3 regions of the Streptosporangium sp. NBC_01469 genome follow, and region 3 is predicted to be linked to each of the others. Evidence: predicted binding sites of a transcription regulator. Region 3 holds the regulator's gene; each other region holds the start of a gene.
The links. Region 3 encodes HrcA, which represses chaperone genes, less so after heat shock. Its sites were predicted from a motif close to TTGGCACTCTCNNNNNGAGAGTGCCAA; they were not measured.
Positions count from the first base shown of each region.

Region 1: a site for HrcA is predicted at 4,433-4,459, ahead of groL (chaperonin GroEL). Genes of this name have one in related genera too.
Region 2: a site for HrcA is predicted at 3,575-3,601, ahead of groES (co-chaperone GroES). Genes of this name have one in related genera too.

Region 1 is NZ_CP109465.1:857,153-863,210, reverse strand. It holds gene OG587_RS03930 (alpha,alpha-trehalose-phosphate synthase (UDP-forming)) at 1-767, opposite strand, end outside; gene OG587_RS03925 (RNA polymerase sigma factor) at 1,007-1,564, shown strand; SAM riboswitch class I at 1,694-1,835, shown strand; gene thrC (threonine synthase) at 1,850-3,145, shown strand; gene OG587_RS03915 (MoaD/ThiS family protein) at 3,168-3,443, shown strand; gene OG587_RS03910 (cold-shock protein) at 3,792-3,992, shown strand; gene groL (chaperonin GroEL) at 4,570-6,058, shown strand, end outside.
Region 2 is NZ_CP109465.1:2,826,576-2,832,633, reverse strand. It holds gene OG587_RS13020 (DUF5319 family protein) at 1-309, shown strand, start outside; gene OG587_RS13015 (anti-sigma-D factor RsdA) at 270-473, opposite strand; gene OG587_RS13010 (sigma-70 family RNA polymerase sigma factor) at 556-1,194, opposite strand; gene groL (chaperonin GroEL) at 1,464-3,083, opposite strand; gene groES (co-chaperone GroES) at 3,174-3,485, opposite strand; gene OG587_RS12995 (class I SAM-dependent methyltransferase) at 3,729-4,895, shown strand; gene OG587_RS12990 (hypothetical protein) at 5,110-6,058, shown strand, end outside.
Region 3 is NZ_CP109465.1:4,182,583-4,188,640, reverse strand. It holds gene OG587_RS18760 (16S rRNA (uracil(1498)-N(3))-methyltransferase) at 1-662, opposite strand, end outside; gene dnaJ (molecular chaperone DnaJ) at 765-1,907, opposite strand; gene hrcA (heat-inducible transcriptional repressor HrcA) at 1,922-2,935, opposite strand; gene OG587_RS18745 (hypothetical protein) at 3,118-3,867, shown strand; gene OG587_RS18740 (DUF3097 domain-containing protein) at 3,926-4,741, shown strand; gene OG587_RS18735 (DUF4870 domain-containing protein) at 4,766-5,461, shown strand; gene hemW (radical SAM family heme chaperone HemW) at 5,496-6,058, opposite strand, start outside.

The DNA of each region.
Region 1 (6,058 bases), 3.3 Mb from region 3:
GCCTTGCCGTCCACGCCCAGGCTGTGGGTGCCGATCCGGGTGGTCCTGCCCGCGTGCGTGACCGTACGCTCCCCGCGGTCGACCCGCGCGCCGAGCACCGTCTCGCAGCAGTCCATGAACGCCCCGCCCCAGCGGTCGGTCAGGAAGCCCGCGTGGTCGGCGCCCAGGATGCCTTCGAGGAGCTCGGTCGCCACGTCGTCGGGGAGCAGGTTGAAGTATTCGGGCGGGGCCCACGGCGTGTGCGAGAAGTGCGCCACCCGCAGGTCGGGGCGCTCCCCCCTGAGCATGGCCGGGACCAGGCTCAGGTGGTAGTCCTGCACCATCACCCGCGCCCCGTGCGAGCCCTCCTCGGCCAGCGCCATCGCGAAGGCCTCGTTGTAGGCCTGGTACGACTCCCACTCCCGGCGGAACCTGGCGTCGAAGTACGGCCTGTTGGGGGTGTCGTAGAGGAGGTGGTGGACGAACCAGAGGGTGGAGTTGGCGACCGCGTTGTACGCGCGGTGGAAGGTCGCCGGGGGGATGTCGAGCATCCGCACCGCCCCGGTGTCGTAGCCCGCCTGGTCGAGCCTGCCGCCGGACGCCAGCCGCACGGCGCCGCGGTCGCCGTCGGACAGCGCCGCGCAGACCCACAGGACGTTGAGGTCCTTCGCGACCTCCGACAGGCCGGAGACCAGGCCGCCACCTCCCCTGCGCATGGACAGTGAGCCGTCCTCGGAGAGGGTGAAGGAGACGGGGCCGCGGTTGGAGGCCACCAGGATCGCGCTCATGAGATCCCTTCACTGGCTAGGGACACGCCTGTCCTGAAGGTTAACCGGCACTTCGCCAGGCTGTCCTTGCTCTTCAGGTCAATGAAAGAACGGCGTTCATCGAATTGTGTCAGCTCTTGTCAGCAGGTGAAGTGATGAGCCCCGCCGTATCACCCTTTTTGTGGCAGGCAGGAAGGGTCGCCATCCGAGATCCCGACCGTAGGATGTCCAGCGACCGTGACCGCTGATGGGGGCCCGTGATGGCGCTGGACGAGACGACCGAGGACCTGGCCCGATCGGCCGCCCAGGGGGACCACCGCGCGCTCGGTGAGCTGCTGAAGCGGATCGAGCCCGCCGTGCTCAGGCACTGCGGCCGTATCCTTCCCTTCCGGCAGGACGCCGAGGAGGCCTGCCAGGACACCCTGCTCGCGGTGGCGCGCAACATCGGCCGCTTCGAGGGGCGGGCCCGGTTCAGCACCTGGCTGCACATCGTGACCGCCAACTGCGCCAGGACCACGTACCGCTCGCTGAAGCGCCGCGCCGCCGAGCAGAGCTCGGACGAGCTGCCGCTGCAGAAGCCGGACGTCGCCCGGGTGAGCGTGATCGCCGGGTCCCGGCTGGATCTGCTCGACGCGATGGAGGCGCTGGAGGCCGAGAAGCCGGACCTGGCCCAGGCACTGGTGCTGCGCGACATCTGCCAGCTCGACTACAACGAGGTGGCCGAGCAGCTCCGCATCCCGCTGGGCACCGCCAAGTCGCGCATCCACCAGGCGCGCAAGTACGTCCAGGGAGCCCTGGGCGACGCCTACGGCTTCTGACCGGCCGTCCGATTCCGGTTGTCCGCTGGATAACACGCTGTGTCTCGCCCAGTGAGACATGAGGTCAGGAGGGCGGCAGGGCGGGGTAGAGTGCTTAGGACCCGCGCGTCGGGTTTCCAACTGAATATTTGCTCATCCAGAGGGGTGGAGGGACCGGCCCTGCGAAGCCCCGGCAACCATCCCGGTTCCAGACTCGTGATCTGACGAGGTCGGCCGGGACAGGTGCCAATTCCGGTCTGTGACCAGGGTGGTCCGCAGACGAAGATGAGGGAAAGGCCTCGCTTCATGGCGCTCGCAACCACTGAGAACACCACCACCTCCTCCTCCGGTCGTGCCGACGACACGCGTGACCGGCGCTTCGGCCCCGCCGTCGCCCTGTCCTGCCGGGAGTGCGGTGCCCGCTACGACCTCGGCCCCGACTTCGCCTGTAGCGAGTGTTTCGGGCCCCTTGAGATCGCGTACGACTTCGGGCGTGTGACCCGGGAGCAGATCGCCGAGGGGCCGACCAACATCTGGCGCTACCGCTCGTTGCTGCCCGTCCCCGAGGACGTGGCCTCCAAGCCCAACATGGCGCCCGGCTGGACCAAGCTCGTCAACGCCGGAAACCTCGCCCGCGAGCTGGGCATCCGCTCCCTGCACGTGAAGGACGACTCCGGCAACCCCACGCACTCCTTCAAGGACCGTGTGGTTGCCATCGCCGTCGAGGCGGCCAGAAACTTCGGTTTCCACACCCTCTCCTGCTCCTCCACCGGCAACCTGGCCGGCGCCGTGACCGCCGCCGCCGCGCGGGCCGGGCTGGACGCCTGCGTGTTCATCCCCTCCGACCTCGAGCAGGCCAAGATCGTCATGGCCTCCGTGTACGGCGGCAGGCTCATCGGCATCGAGGGCACGTACGACGACGTGAACCGCTTCTGCTCCGAGCTCATCGGCGACGAGCTGGGCGACCAGTGGGGCTTCGTCAACGTCAACCTCCGCCCGTACTACGCGGAGGGGTCCAAGACGCTGGCCTACGAGATCGCCGAGCAGCTCGGCTGGCGCATCCCCGACCAGATCGTCATCCCGGTCGCGTCGGGCTCGCAGCTCACGAAGGTCGACAAGGGATTCAAGGAGCTGATCCGGCTCGGTCTGGTCGAGGACAGGCCCTACAAGATCTTCGCGGCCCAGGCCGAGGGGTGCTCCCCGGTCTCCGCCGCCTACAAGGCGGGCCACGACGTGATCCGCCCGGTGAAGCCGAACACGATCGCCAAGTCGCTGGCGATCGGCAACCCGGCCGACGGCCCGTACGTCCTGGACATCGCCCGCCGCACCGGCGGCGCGGTCGAGGACGTCACCGACGCCGAGATCGTCGACGCGATCCGGCTGCTGGCCAGGACCGAGGGCATCTTCGCCGAGACCGCCGGAGGCGTCGTCGTCGGGGTGCTGCGCAAGCTGGTCGCCTCGGGCACGCTCGACCCCGACGCCGAGACCGTGATCCTCAACACCGGCGACGGTCTCAAGACCCTTGACGCGGTGGCCGCGGAGGCCCGCCCAACCGCGGTGATTCGGCCTTCTCTTGACGCATTCCGTGCGGCTATCGCCTAGAAATCGTGAAAGGTACTGAATTATGAGCGTTTCTGTGCGGATTCCGACGATTCTCCGGACTTACACCGATGGTGCTGCCGAGGTGAACGGAGAGGGAGAGACCCTGCGCGATGTTCTGCAGAAGCTCGACGCGGACTTCCCGGGGATCGGCGCCCGGATTCTTGATGAATCGGGAAAGATCCGACGTTTTGTCAACGTCTATGTGGGGGATGAGGACGTCCGTTTTGTCGACAACCTCGACACGGCCACGCCCCCCGGCGTTCAGATCTCCATCATCCCCGCGGTGGCCGGAGGCTGATTCTGCCGCCCTCGCGCGGCCCTGACCGCGCCCGTGCCGCCCCCGGTGGCGACCACGACTCCACGGCACCCGCCCGGCTCCGGCCGGGCGGGTGCCGTGTTTTATGACGCAAGCTCATATTTGTGGCGCGGATGAATAACGTAACCCTTAACTAACTAATAGTGATGGTGAAACTTTGTTCTCGGGCTAAAAGCTCTCGTAAAGAGGTAGTTTGGTGCTTGACTCTGTTGCCCTACCGCTTCCCACAGGTATGGTCGGAACGATCGAGGGGGCGAAGTCCGTCCCGGAGATTGAGGACTTCGCGAGAGGAATGGGCGTCGTCCTTAAGACCAGTAAGAGGAGTCGCAAGTGGCGCAGGGCACCGTCAAATGGTTCAACGCGGACAAGGGCTACGGCTTCATCGCGGTAGACGGTGGTAAGGATGTGTTCGTCCATTACTCCGCGATCATGATGGATGGCTATCGTGCCCTCGAGCAGGGCCAGCGGGTCGAGTTCGAGATCACCCAGGGTCAGAAGGGTCCCCAGGCGGAGTCCGTCCGGGCGGTCTGACGTAGCCGCTTCGTGAATTCGCAGGGAAGAGCCGGTGGATCCCGCGGCATCGCAGTTCGCTGGATCCTCACCGCCTAGGCCCGGCTTGCCCCCCAACCGGCGAGCCGGGCCTTCGCGTCGTACGGGGTGCGCCGAGGTCGTGCGGGATACGTGGTCATGAGGTGCGCCGAGGTCGTGCGGGGCCACACGGTCGTACGAAGTCCACAGGGGTCGTGCGGGGCACGTGGAGGCGGGTGCGGGACACGCCCGGCGCGGCACGGGACACGGGACCACGGGGACGCGGAGACGCCACCGGCCATGCGCCGACGATGACGTGCCGCGTACGCCGACATGACGCGGGATCTACGCCGGTGTGACGCGGAGCTGAAGTCCCCTCCACGCGCGGCCCAGGTCAGCGGATCGCGGCTTGCACTCGTCGGGGTAGAGTGCTAAACAGATTGTTGGCACTCACGCATAGAGAGTGCCAATCCTGGATCGAGGCGATGGGGCCCGCCGAACGGAGTCGTGGGCCCACATGCCGTCGCGGGCGTCGGCTCGGTCCGGTGTAAGCCACCCTGTCTCTGGGAGGTCTAGCCGTATGGCAGCCAAGATGATCGCGTTTAACGAGGACGCCAGGCGCGGTCTCGAGCGTGGCATGAACCAGCTCGCGGACGCCGTCAAGGTGACCCTCGGCCCCAAGGGCCGTAACGTCGTTCTGGAGAAGAAGTGGGGCGCTCCCACGATCACCAACGACGGTGTCTCCATCGCCAAGGAGATCGAGCTCGAGGACCCGTGGGAGAAGATCGGGGCCGAGCTCGTCAAGGAGGTCGCCAAGAAGACCGACGACGTCGCGGGTGACGGCACCACCACCGCCACCGTGCTCGCTCAGGCTCTCGTACGCGAGGGCCTTCGCAACGTCGCCGCCGGCGCCAACCCGATGTCCCTGAAGAAGGGCATCGAGGCCGCCGTCGAGCGCGTGTCGGAGGAGCTGTCCAAGCTCGCCAAGGACGTGGAGACGAAGGCGCAGATCGCCTCCACCGCATCCATCTCCGCGGGCGACCCGCAGATCGGCGAGATGATCGCCGAGGCGATGGACAAGGTCGGCAAGGAAGGCGTCATCACCGTCGAGGAGAGCAACACCTTCGGTCTTGAGCTTGAGCTCACCGAGGGCATGCGCTTCGACAAGGGCCTCATCTCGATGTACTTCGTCACCGACCCGGAGCGTATGGAGGCCGTCCTCGACGACCCGTACATCCTGGTCGTCAACTCCAAGGTGGCCGCCAACAAGGACCTGCTCCCGGTCCTCGACAAGGTCGTGCAGGCCGGCAAGCCGCTGCTGATCATCGCCGAGGACGTCGAGGGCGAGGCCCTGGCCACCCTGGTCGTCAACAAGATCCGTGGCCTGTTCCGCTCGGTCGCGGTCAAGGCGCCGGGCTTCGGTGACCGCCGCAAGGCGATGCTGGGCGACATCGGCATCCTGACCGGTGCCCAGGTCATCAGCGAGGACCTCGGTCTGAAGCTGGAGTCGACCGGCCTGGACCAGCTCGGCCGGGCCCGCCAGGTCATCGTCACCAAGGACGAGACCACCATCGTCGACGGTGCCGGTGACCCCGAGCAGATCGCCGGCCGGGTCAACCAGATCCGCGCCGAGATCGAGAACACCGACTCCGACTACGACCGCGAGAAGCTCCAGGAGCGTCTGGCCAAGCTGGCCGGCGGCGTGGCCGTCATCAAGGCCGGCGCGGCGACCGAGGTCGAGCTCAAGGAGCGCAAGCACCGCATCGAGGACGCCGTTCGCAACGCGAAGGCGGCCGTCGAGGAGGGCATCGTCCCCGGCGGCGGCGTGGCGCTGCTGCAGGCCGGCGCCAAGGCGTTCGACAAGCTGGAGCTCTTCGGCGACGAGGCCACCGGTGCCGCGATCGTCAGGAAGGCTCTGGAGGAGCCGCTGAAGCAGATCGCCGTCAACGCCGGCCTCGAGGGCGGCGTCGTCGTGGAGAAGGTGCGCAACCTTCCCCCGGGTGAGGGCCTCAACGCCGCCACCGGCGAGTACGTCAACCTGTTCGAGACGGGCATCATCGACCCGGCCA
Region 2 (6,058 bases), 1.4 Mb from region 3:
CCTGACGATCCCGAGCCGCTGACGACGGACGAGCGTGACGAGGCCATGACCGACCTCGCCGACGTGGAGGTCTTCCGCTCATTGCTGGAGCCCCAGGGTGTGCTCGGCCTGGTGCTCGACTGCCCCGAATGCGGGGAGCAGCACTACTTCGACTGGGAGCTGCTGCGCGGCAACCTGCGCCAGATGATCGAGAACGGTAAGCCCCAGGTGCACGAGCCCGCCTACCAGCCCAACCCCACCGACTACGTGAGCTGGGAATACGCCCGTGGTTACGTGGACGGCGTGATCGACACCGAGGAACACCGCTGATCCACGTCGTCGATCAGGGCCGCCAGCAGGGCGACCGCGGCGTCTGAGGTGGAGACGGGCGTCCTGCCCGAGAGCGCCTCCACGAGTTCGTCGGTCTCGGCTACCGCCGGGTCCTCGTCCGGCCCGTATCTCCGAGCCGGACGTCGCGGGTGAACCGTTGTCATGATCGTTCTCGCTCCGGGTCGTCGCGAGCCCCGCCCCGCGGTTCGGGCTTCCGCTCGCGCCCCCTGCTCGACAGCTCCGCGGTCAAGCTATCGACTCCAGCTCCGCCATCGCTCGTAGCCGGGCCAGCGCCCTGTGCTGGGCCACACGAACCGCACCTGGTGACATGCCAAGTACATTACCGGTCTCCTCGGCGGAAAGGCCCGACACCACTCGAAGCATGAGTAGCTCGCGCTGGTTGTCCGGCAGCCTCGACAGCAGCCGGCGGGCGTGTTCGGCCTCGATGTAACGCACCACGGTCTCCTCCGGCCCCGGACCCTCGTCGGGCCCGTCAGGAAGGTCCTGAGTGGGCACGGCGGATCGTACGGAGCTGCGCAGCGCGTCGGCCACCTTGTGAGACGCGATGCCGAAGACGAAGGACGCGAACGGGCGTCCCATGTCACGGTAGCGGGGCAGTGCGGACAGCACCGCTATGCATACTTCCTGGGCCACGTCGTCCGCGATGTGATACTGACCGGAAACCCGGCCCAGACGACCACGGCAATATCGGACGACCATCGGCCGCAGTTGCGCGATCAGAGATTCGATCGCGGTGCGATCCCCCTGAACGGCGAGGCTCGTCAGATCCTTGAGATCATCCCTATGGGCGACCCCATCAGACCTCGTCGCAAGCCTCACCCCATTTTTGGCGTCGGCGACGCATCCCTCGGTCACGTTAGGCATGATGCCCGCCCTGATAGTGACTGTCGTCATCGCAAACGGCTACGGATTGGTCACATTGAGGCGGAGATAACGGCGCGTAATCAAACAGCGACGACAACGACTACAGAATGTGCAAATATTTCATTCGATTGCCAAATACGTCGGCTATTCGTTAGAACCGCGTTTGGTCTTCCGCCCGGCGTGACGCCTGAGATCGTTTTCGGTTTACCGCAAAACGCGAACGGCTCGCGCCTCCGGGGAGACGCGAGCCGTGCGGAACCGTGCGGGGATCAGTGACCGTGACCGTGGCCGTGACCACCTGCGGCGGCCGGAGCCTCGTCCTCGGGCTTGTCCACCACGAGGGCCTCGGTCGTCAGCAGCATGCCGGCGATGGAGGCGGCGTTCTGGACGGCCGAGCGGGTGACCTTGACCGGGTCGATGACGCCCTGGGCGATCAGGTCGCCGTACTCGCCGGTGGCGGCGTTGAAGCCCTGGCCGACGGGCAGCTCGGTGACCTTCGCCGTCACGACGTAGCCCTCGAGGCCGGCGTTCTCCGCGATCCAGCGGGCCGGCTCGACGAGAGACTTGCGGACGATGGAGACACCGGTCGCCTCGTCGCCGGTCAGGCCCAGGTCGTCGAGGACCTTGGCGACGTGGATGAGCGCGGAGCCACCGCCGGAGACGATGCCCTCCTCGATCGCCGCACGCGTCGCCGAGATGGCGTCCTCCAGGCGGTGCTTCTTCTCCTTCAGCTCCACCTCGGTGGCCGCGCCGACCTTGAGCACGCAGACGCCGCCGGAGAGCTTGGCGAGACGCTCCTGGAGCTTCTCACGGTCCCAGTCGGAGTCGGACTGCTCGATGGCGAGCTTGATCTCCTTGACGCGGTCGGCGATCGCCGCGGCCTCACCCGCACCGTCGACGACGGTGGTGGAGTCCTTGGTGATGACGACGCGCCGGGCGGTGCCCAGCACCTCCAGGCCGACGTGCTCCAGCTTGAGGCCGATCTCCTCGCTGACGACCTGGCCACCGGTGAGGATGGCGATGTCCTGCAGCATGGCCTTGCGGCGGTCGCCGAAGCCCGGCGCCTTGACGGCGACGGAGGTGAAGGTGCCACGGATCTTGTTCGTGACGAGGACCGCGAGGGCCTCGCCCTCGACGTCCTCGGCGATGACCAGCAGGGCCTTCTTCGTCTGCGCGATCTTCTCGAGCAGCGGCAGGAAGTCCGCGACCGAGGCGACCTTGCCCTGGGTGATCAGGATGTAGGGGTCCTCCAGGATCGCTTCCATGCGCTCCTGGTCGGTCACCATGTAGGGGGACAGGTAACCCTTGTCGAACTGGAGACCCTCGGTGAACTCGAGCTCCAGGCCCATGCTGTTGGACTCTTCGACGGTGATGACACCGTCCTTGCCCACCTTGTCGAACGCCTCGGCGATCAGCTCGCCGATCTTGGCGTCCTGCGCGGAGATCGTCGCCACATTCGCGATCTCCTTCTTGTCCTCGACCGGGCGGGCCGACTCGATCAGCCGGTCGCTGACGGCCTTGGCCGCGATGTCGATGCCGCGCTTGAGGGAGAGCGGCTGCGCTCCGGCGGCCACGTTGCGCAGACCCTCGCGGACCATGGCCTGGGCCAGGACCGTCGCGGTGGTGGTGCCGTCACCGGCGACGTCGTTGGTCTTGGTCGCCACTTCCTTGGCCAGCTGGGCGCCCAGGTTCTCGTACGGCGTGTCCAGCTCGACCTCGCGGGCGATGGTGACGCCGTCGTTGGTGATCGTCGGCGCACCGAACTTCTTGTCGATGACGACGTTGCGGCCGCGCGGGCCCAGCGTCACCTTGACCGCGTCCGCGAGAGCGTTCACGCCGCGCTCGAGAGCTCGGCGCGCGTCCTCCTCGAACGACAGGATCTTCGGCATGACAATCCTCTCTATAAGTACGTCGGCGCATCGAAGCCCCGGGCGCTGTCGCGACCCGGGGCTCGATACGTCATCTTTGTGAAGCGAGAATTACTTCTCGATGATGGCGAGCACGTCACGAGCGGAGAGCACGAGATACTCCTCGCCGTTGTACTTCACCTCGGTGCCGCCGTACTTGCTGTAGAGGACCACGTCGCCCTCGCTGACGTCGAGCGGAATCCGCTTCTCGCCTTCCTCATCCCAGTTGCCGGGACCCACCGCGAGGACCTTGCCCTCTTGCGGCTTCTCCTTGGCGGTGTCCGGGATGACCAGACCGGAAGCGGTGGTCTGCTCGGCCTCAAGCGGCTGGACCACAATGCGGTCGCCGAGCGGCTTAACGGGAACCTTGGTGGCGGTCGTCACGTCGGACCTCCCCTTCAGATTTGAACGATCTAGAAGAGGCGACCAGCGGTCTGCCGTCGCGGGTGTCAGACCTGCCTCGTCGCATGTATTTGGCACTCTCACCGGGAGAGTGCCAATACGGAACAGTATGCAAGGTGGCCTTGACAGTCAACACGAAGCACCCCTTCTCCGCTTCACGCGAACGTCAAACCAGGTGGAAGCCCCTCATGAAGCCCTACGGCTGAGGCGGTAGCGTCGGCTGGTGTGAATCTCGACGCATTCCTGGAACTCCTGACCCCGCGCGGCCAGGAGGCCCTGGGCGCGGCGGCCGAGACCGCCGCCGACGACCCGGTGGCGGCGGTCACGAGGTTAAGGAAGATCTACGATGCGGACCTGACCTCCGCGGCGCTCACGCAGGCCACGCTCCGGCTGCGCGCGAGGGAGAAGTTCGGGGCCGACGCCGATCTCATGTACTTCACCCGGACCGGCCTGGAGCAGGCCACCCGCCGCGAGGTCGCCGACCACAGGGCGCGGCGCGTCCCCGCGGGCTCGCGGGTCGCCGACGTCTGCTGCGGCATCGGCGGCGACCTCCTCGCCCTGGCCAGGGCCGGGTGCTCCGTCGAGGCCGTCGACACCGACCCGCTCACCGCCGCGGTCGCCCGGGCCAACGCGGACGCCCTGGGCTTCGGCGACCGGGTCTCGGTCCGTGCCGCCGACGCCTCCACCCTGGACCCGGCCGCCTTCGACGTCCTGTTCGCCGACCCCGCGCGCCGTACGGCGCGGGGCAGGACCTTCGACCCGATGGGGTACTCACCGCCCTGGCCCGCCGTGCTGGAGATGGTGGCCCGAGCCGGGGCCGCCTGTCTGAAGGTCGCCCCCGGGATCCCGTACGAGTTCGTCCCCGAGGGCGCGGAGGCCGAGTGGGTCTCGTACAAGGGCGACGTCAAGGAGGCCGTGATCTGGTGCGGCACGCTGGCGGGCGAGACGGCGCGCAGGGCCACGATCCTGCCGTCCGGGGCCACGATGACGCCCGACCCCGCCCTCGGCGATCCCGACACCGGCCCCGCGGGCCGCTACATCTACGAGCCGGACGGCGCGGCGATCCGCGCCCACCTGGTCGCGGAGATCGCCGCGGCGGTCGGCGGGCGCCTGCTCGACCCGCAGATCGCCTACATCACCAGCGACGCCGCGACGCCGACGCCGTGGGCGTCGCGGTACGAGGTCCACGAGACGCTGCCGTTCTCGCTCAAGCGGCTACGGGCGGCGCTCCGCGAGCGCGGCGCGGGCAATGTAACGATCAAGAAGCGCGGTTCCGCGGTGGACGTCGACCGCCTCAGGAAAGACCTCCGGCTTTCCGGCGGCGAATCCGCGGTGGTCATTCTCACCCGAATCGGCGACCGGCCATTCGCCTTCGTGTGCAGCCCCAGCTGACCGGCGGATCGGCCCTGTCTGACCAGCCAAAATAGTCAATTCTTCCAACCAACCGGCAATTCCTCTCTTTTAATCTCGCTGCCGGAAAACCTTGATCCAGGGGCTAAGGTTGCCGGGCGGGAGTTCTCTCTCGCCTGCGGTTTCATCTCGTTCATCGGCAAATACCATCAAATCCAACCGCGCGGCTGAGCGTCGGCGAGTGAAGGAGCTCTCGGTGGATCACTCCGACCACACCCTGCTCCAGGCAGGCAGCCAGACCGCCATCTCCGACCGGATGCGCGAGCTCCTCGCCCGCGCGGCACAGGACCACGTCTACGAGCAGCGGACCCAGGGCGCCGTGCTCGACGAGATCCGGCAGCGCCTGGAGGGCATGGAGTGGCTGCTGCGCGAGGTCAGGGAGCGCGAGATCGGCGGGCTGAACGGCACGCTGGAGTCCGTCCACGGGCGGCTGGACGACATCGCCGCCCGCCCGCCCTCCTGGGCCGAGGGCCTGGCTCAGCACGTCGAGGCGGTACGCGACCACGTCGACACCGTCGGCGAGCGGGTCGACTCCCTCGGCCGCCGCGTCGACACCGTCCGTGACCGGGTCACCCCCCTCGGCGAGCTGCCGAGCCTCTGGACCGACCTCGGCGCCGTGGGCGAGAGCGTGGACGAGGCGCTCACCCGCCTGCGGGCGATCTCGGACGGCACCCAGGGCCTCGACGAGCAGGTGCGGCAGCTGGCCGAGCACCTCGGCAGGCTCCAGGCCGACATGGGCATCGCGGCGCACCGGTTCAGCCGCCTGGACAGGGCCGTGGCCGACCTCTCCCAGCGCACCGGGCGCGTTGAGGCGGGGATGCTCGACCTGGCGGCGAGCGTCCAGCAGACCGTCGGCACGGCCACCGACCGGATGCTCGCCGCCGTCGAGCAGGTCAACGGCAAGGTGGATCTGGTGAGCGGCAGGATCGAGCAGGTGGGCGCCAGGGTCGACCTGGTCGTGCCGAGGATCGACGAGCGCGCCGCCGCCGTCGAGAGCCGCATCGACAGCCGCATCGACCGGCTGGACGGCCATCGCATGGCGTCCGGCGGCCGCTTCGACACCCTCGACGAGCGCCTCGACGACATCGAGGGCCGCCTCACCGGCCGGATGGACGTCATCGACTCCAGGCTGTCCACGCTGGACG
Region 3 (6,058 bases):
GTCGGCCCGAGCAGCGCCGGCACCGCCTTGGCCTCGCGGAACGCGGCGAGCTCCTCCCCCGACACCCCGCCCTCGGGGCCGACCACCACGACGATGTCGCCGCCCGCGGGGAGCGGCAGGCCGGACAGCGGGGAGGCGGCCTCCTCGTGCAGCACGACCCCCAGCGCCGCCGCCGACAGCAGGCCGGCCACCCTCACGGTGGACGCGAGCTCCGTCACCTCGGGCAGATGGAAGCGGCGCGACTGCTTGCCCGCCTCACGTGCCGTGGAGCGCCAGCGGGCCAGTGACCTGGCCGCCCGCTCGCCCTTCCACTGGGTGACACACCTGGCCGCGGACCACGGGACGATCACGTCGACCCCCGCCTCGGTCATCATCTCCACGGCCAGCTCGCCCCGGTCACCCTTGGGCAGGCCCTGGACCACGACCAGGCGCGGTGACGGCACGGGCACCTCGTGGCGGCGCAGCACCTCGACCCGGAGCGAGTCCTTGCCCGCCTCGGTCACCACGCACTCGGCGACGGAGCCCGCCCCGTCGGTCAGGTCGAGCCGCTCACCCGCCCGCAGCCGCCGTACGGCCGCCGCGTGGCGTCCCTCGGGGCCGCCGAAGACGAACTCCGGTCTGGCGAGGTCGGCGGGGTCGGCCAGGAAGACCGGAACGGTCATGGGCCGTCGGGGCGGACCGTGCCGGGGTGCCGGCCGGTCGGGACGACGCCCCCCGGCAGGGGCCGGGCCCGGCCGGGGCGGCGCGACCGGGGGCGAGCCGGGTCAGCGGCCATTGAAGGCGTCCCGCAGGCGGGAGAAGAAGCTCTGCTGCCCGGGGGCGAACTTGCCCGGCGGGCGCTCCTCGCCGCGGAGCCTCGCGAGCTCCTTCAGCAGCCCCTCCTGCTCCGCGTCGAGGCGGGAGGGGGTCTCCACGTTCACATGGATCAGCAGGTCGCCACGGCCCGTCTCGTTCAGGCGCTGCACGCCCCGCCCGTAGAGCGGGATCGTCTGCCCCGACTGCGTGCCGGGACGGATGTCGAGCTCCTCGGCGCCGTCGAGTGTCTCCATGGTCAGGATGGTGCCGAGCGCGGCCGCGGTCATCGGGATCTGCACGGTGCAGTGCAGGTCGTCGCCGCGCCTCTCGAATATCTCGTGGGGGCGCTCGACGATCTCCAGGAACAGGTCTCCGGGCGGGCCTCCGCCCGGCCCGATCTCGCCCTCGCCGGCGAGCTGGATGTGGGTGCCGTCCTCGACCCCGGCCGGGATGCGGACCTTGATGGTCCGCCGGGTGCGGACCCTGCCGTCGCCGGAGCACTCCTGGCAGGGGTTGCGGATGATCGACCCGAAGCCGCCGCACTGGGGGCAGGGCCGGGAGGTCATGACCTGGCCGAGGAAGGACCGGGTGACCTGGGACACCTCTCCCCGGCCGTGACACATGTCGCAGGTGTCGGGGTGGGTGCCGGCCGCGGCGCCGGAGCCCGTGCAGACCTCGCAGACCACGGCGGTGTCGACGACCAGCTCGCGAGTCGTGCCGAAGCCCGACTCGCGCAGGTCGAGCTCGACCCTGATGGTGGCGTTGCGCCCGCGGCGGGCGCGGGAGCGGGGGCCTCGGCCACCGCCACCGCCGGCCGCGCCGAAGAAGGCGTCCATGATGTCGCTGAACGGGAAACCGGCGCCGAAGCCCCCGGCCCCCGCGCCGCCGCCCGAGGCGAACGGGTCGGCACCCATGTCGTACATCTGCCGCTTGCTGGAGTCGGACAGGACCTCGTAGGCCTGCGTGATCTCCTTGAAGCGTTCCTGGGTCTCGGGGTCGGGGTTGACGTCGGGATGCAGCTCGCGCGCCAGGCGGCGGTACGCCTTCTTGATCTCCTCCGCACTGGCGTCGCGGCGCACCCCGAGGGTGCCGTAGTAGTCGCTCTTAGCCACTTTTCGTTGACCTCTTATGATGCAGCCAGGATCTGGCTGACGTAGCGTGCCACCGCGCGCACCGCGCCCATCGTGACCGGGTAGTCCATTCGCGTCGGGCCCAGCACACCGAGCCGGGCCAGTTGCTTGTCCCCAGAACCGTATCCGGCGGCGACGATGGACGTGCCCTGGAGTCCGGTGTAGGGGTTCTCCGAGCCGATCCGCACGGTCAGCGCGGAAAGGTCCGAGGTCTCACCGAGCAGTCGCATGAGCACGACCTGCTCTTCCAGGGCCTCCAGCACGTCGCGGAGCCCGACGGTGAAGTCGGCTCCCGCGAGGTTGGCGGCCCCGGCAAAAACGATCTTCTCATCATGCCTGTCCACCAGGGACTCGAGCAGTACGGACAGGATAGTGGCCGCGAGCGGCCGATCCTCCGTGGGCAGCCGCTCGGGCAGGTCAACGATCTTGTCGGGAACGCTGGTGAGCCCGCACCCGTCGAGGGAGGCGTTGAGCATCGCGCGCAGGTGGGCCACGCGCTGCTCGTCGACGACGTCGGGCAGCTCGACCACGCGCTGCTCGACCCTGCCGGTGTTGGTGATCAGCACGAACATCAGCCGACGCTCGCTCAGCGGCACCAGCTCGACGTGCCTGACCGTCGAGTGGGTCAGCGTCGGATACTGCACCACGGCGACCTGCCGGGTGAGCTGGGCCAGCAGCCGCACCGTCCGCATGACGACGTCGTCGATGTCCACCGCGCCCGCGAGGAAGCTCTCGATGGCCTTGCGTTCCGCGCTCGACAGGGGTTTCACCTGCGAGAGCCGGTCGACGAAGAGCCGGTAACCCTTGTCGGTGGGCACCCGGCCTGCGCTGGTGTGGGGCTGGGCGATGTAGCCCTGCTCCTCCAGCACCGCCATGTCGTTGCGGATCGTCGCCGGGGACACCCCCAGGTTGTGCCGATCCGCGAGGGCTTTCGAACCCACCGGCTCGTTGGTGGACACGTAGTCCTCGACGATGGCGCGGAGCACGGCGAGCTTGCGGTCGTCGACCAACGTGGTCACCTCCCTGCCTGCGTTCAGAGGGAAACACGAGGCTTGGCACTCTGTGTTCCCGAGTGCCAAGTGTACGGCCCCGGTGCGGAAGGCGCGATAAGCAAGAGCTGCGGATGATGACGGCAAGCCGTTGTCAAGTCAACTGCTATCGCGATCCAAGCGGCACCCACCAGAATTTGGGCATGTCCCAAGATTTCGGTTCTTATCCGGGCGACGCCTCCCGCGGCCCCGGTCACGGCGGCCCCCAGCAGCCGTACGGCCAGCAGCAGTACGGCCAGCAGCCCCCCTCGTACGGTTACGCACCCCCCGGCTACGGCGCCCCGCAGGGACCGCCGCCCCCCATCGGGAAGATCAAGCCTGGTATCGGGTGGATCGTCGGGGTCTGGCTGCTCGCCCTGGTCAGCATCATCGTCGGCATCGGCGGCTTCGCCGGTGGCCTCGTCGGCGCGGTGACCGACGCGGCCCCGACGCGGACGTTCGCCCCCGGCGAGACCGCGACGGTCGCGATCGACCCGGCGGACAAGCCGGCGATCTACGTCGCCACGGGCGGGCCCACCAAGTTCGAGTGCACGCTGAAGGGCGGCACGGGCACGCCCCGCCTGCAGAAGCCCGACATCCAGCAGACCGTCGCGGGGTCCGACGGCGTCACCTGGGAGATGGGCCTGCGGGTCGGCGTGGACCAGGCGGGCGACTACCAGGTCCAGTGCTCCGCCGAGCCCGCGGAGGGCACGACCTTCGGCGTGGGCAAGGAACTGGCCGCCGACTCGCTGGTGGGCGGGGTGGTCGCCCTGTTCGTGATCCCCGGTGTCGGGATCCTGCTCGCCATCGTCGTGACGATCGTCGTACTGGTGAAGCGGGGCAACGCTCGCAAGCGCCGGGCCGCCGCGGTGCCGGTGGGGCAGTGGGGACAGCCGGGACCCTACGGCAGGTGACGGTGGTGTTTGCTAGCGTCCCACCTGATCCCCGGCGAGAGAGGGTGGGCGGTCGGTGATGTACGAGCGTGACGTTCTGGCGGGAGACTGGCGGCGCCCGCGCAGGGGGACGATCCCCCAGGTGCCCGCGGAGCTCGACCTGGTCGTCGAGGACGCCGACGGCGGCTTCTGCGGCGCCGTGGTGGCCTGCGACAAGGAGGCCGTCACCCTGGAGGACCGCTTCGGGCGCCGGCGGGTGTTCCCGCTGGAGCCGGCCGCGTTCCTCCTGGAGGGCAAGGTGGTGACGCTCGTACGGCCCGCCGCGGCGCCGCGCGGTCCCAGGCGGAGCGCGTCGGGCTCCATCGCGGTGGAGGGCCTGCGGGCCCAGGTCGCCAAGGAGAGCCGGATCTACGTGGAGGGCGTGCACGACGCCGCGCTCGTGGAGAAGGTCTGGGGGCACGACCTGCGGGTCGAGGGCGTGGTCGTGGAGTATCTGGAGGGGGTCGACCACCTGCCCTCGATCGTCGAGGAGTTCGGCCCGGGGCCGGAGCGGCGGCTGGGCGTGCTCGTCGACCACCTGGTCCCCGGTTCCAAGGAGAGCCGGATCGCCGCGCGGGTCTCCTCACCGCACGTGCTGATCGTCGGGCACCCGTTCGTGGACGTCTGGCAGGCGGTCAGGCCGCAGGTGCTCAAGATCCCTTCCTGGCCGTCGGTGCCGCGCGGCGTGCCCTGGAAGGAGGGCGTCATCGCCGCGCTGGGCTGGAACGTGGAGCCCGGCGCCGCATGGCGTCACATTCTCGGATCAGTCACGACATATGCCGATCTGGAGCCCGAGCTCCTCGGGCCCGTCGAGGAATTGATCGACTTCGTGACGGTTCCCGGCGAGGATGGCTAGGCCGTCAACCCATCAGGAGGGGACATGAGCGAGAACCCCGAGGACCCACCGGACGCCGACCGGACGCGGCGCATCGGCGATCCCCCGCCCGGCCACACCCGACCGGGCCAGAGCGCCCCGCCCCCGCCCCCGCCCCCGGGCCAGGGGTACGACCACCCCGGCCAGGGACACGGCGCGCCCGGCCAGGGCTACGGCCAACCGGGGCCGGGCTACGGGCAGCCAGGGCCGGGCTACGAACAGCCGGGGCAAGGCTACGGGCAGCCGGGGCAGGGCTACGGGGGCTACCCGCCCGGCTCTCCCTACGACCCGGGCCACCAGCCCGGATACCCCGAGTACGGCGCGTACGGCGCGCCGCAGGGGTACGGCTACCAGGCGCCCCCGGGGACGTACGGCCCGCGGCCCGGCGGCGACGACACCACCATGGCGATGCTCGCCCACCTGCTGGGCCTGCTGACCTCCTTCGTCGGGCCGCTGGTGCTCTATCTGGCGAAGAAGGACGAGTCGCCCTACGTGCGCGACCAGGCCGCCGAGGCGCTCAACTTCCAGCTCACGGTGTTGATCGCCTACGTCGTCTCCTGGGTCCTGGCGTTCGTACTCATCGGTTTCGTGCTGATGTTCTTCCTCTGGATCGGATCGATCATCATGACGATCATCGCCGCGGTGGCGGCCAACCGAGGAGAGAGATACCGCTATCCGATGAACATCCGCTTCATCAGCTGACCCTGCCTGCGGTCCGAACGGGACCTCGGGTTTCTCAGGTGAGGTCGCGGACCAGGGCGTCGGCCAGCAGGCGTCCGCGCAGGGTGAGCACCGCGCGGCCCGCCTTGAACGGCTCCACCTCCAGCAGGCCGTCGGCGAGCGCGCGAGCGACCACCGGGGGGCGTTCCAGCTCTTCGAGCGGGAAGCCCCGGGCGAGCCGCAGCTCCAGCATCAGCCGCTCCACCGCCCTGTCCTGGGAGCCGAGCACCTCGCGCGCGTACGCGGGCGAGGTGCCCGCGGCCAGGCGCTGGGCGTAGGCGGCGGGGTGCTTGACGTTCCACCAGCGGGTGCCGCCGACGTGACTGTGCGCCCCGGGGCCGACCCCCCACCAGTCGCCGCCGGTCCAGTAGAGCAGGTTGTGCCGACAGCGCCCGGCCTCCGAGGTCGCCCAGTTGGACACCTCGTACCACTCGAACCCCGCCTCGGCCAGCATGGCGTCGGCGATCAGGTAACGGTCGGCGGCCACGTCGTCGTCGGGCATCGGGAGCTCGCCGCGCCTGATCCTGGCGGCCAGCTTCGTCCCGTCCTCGACGATCAGCGAGTACGCGGAGACGTGGT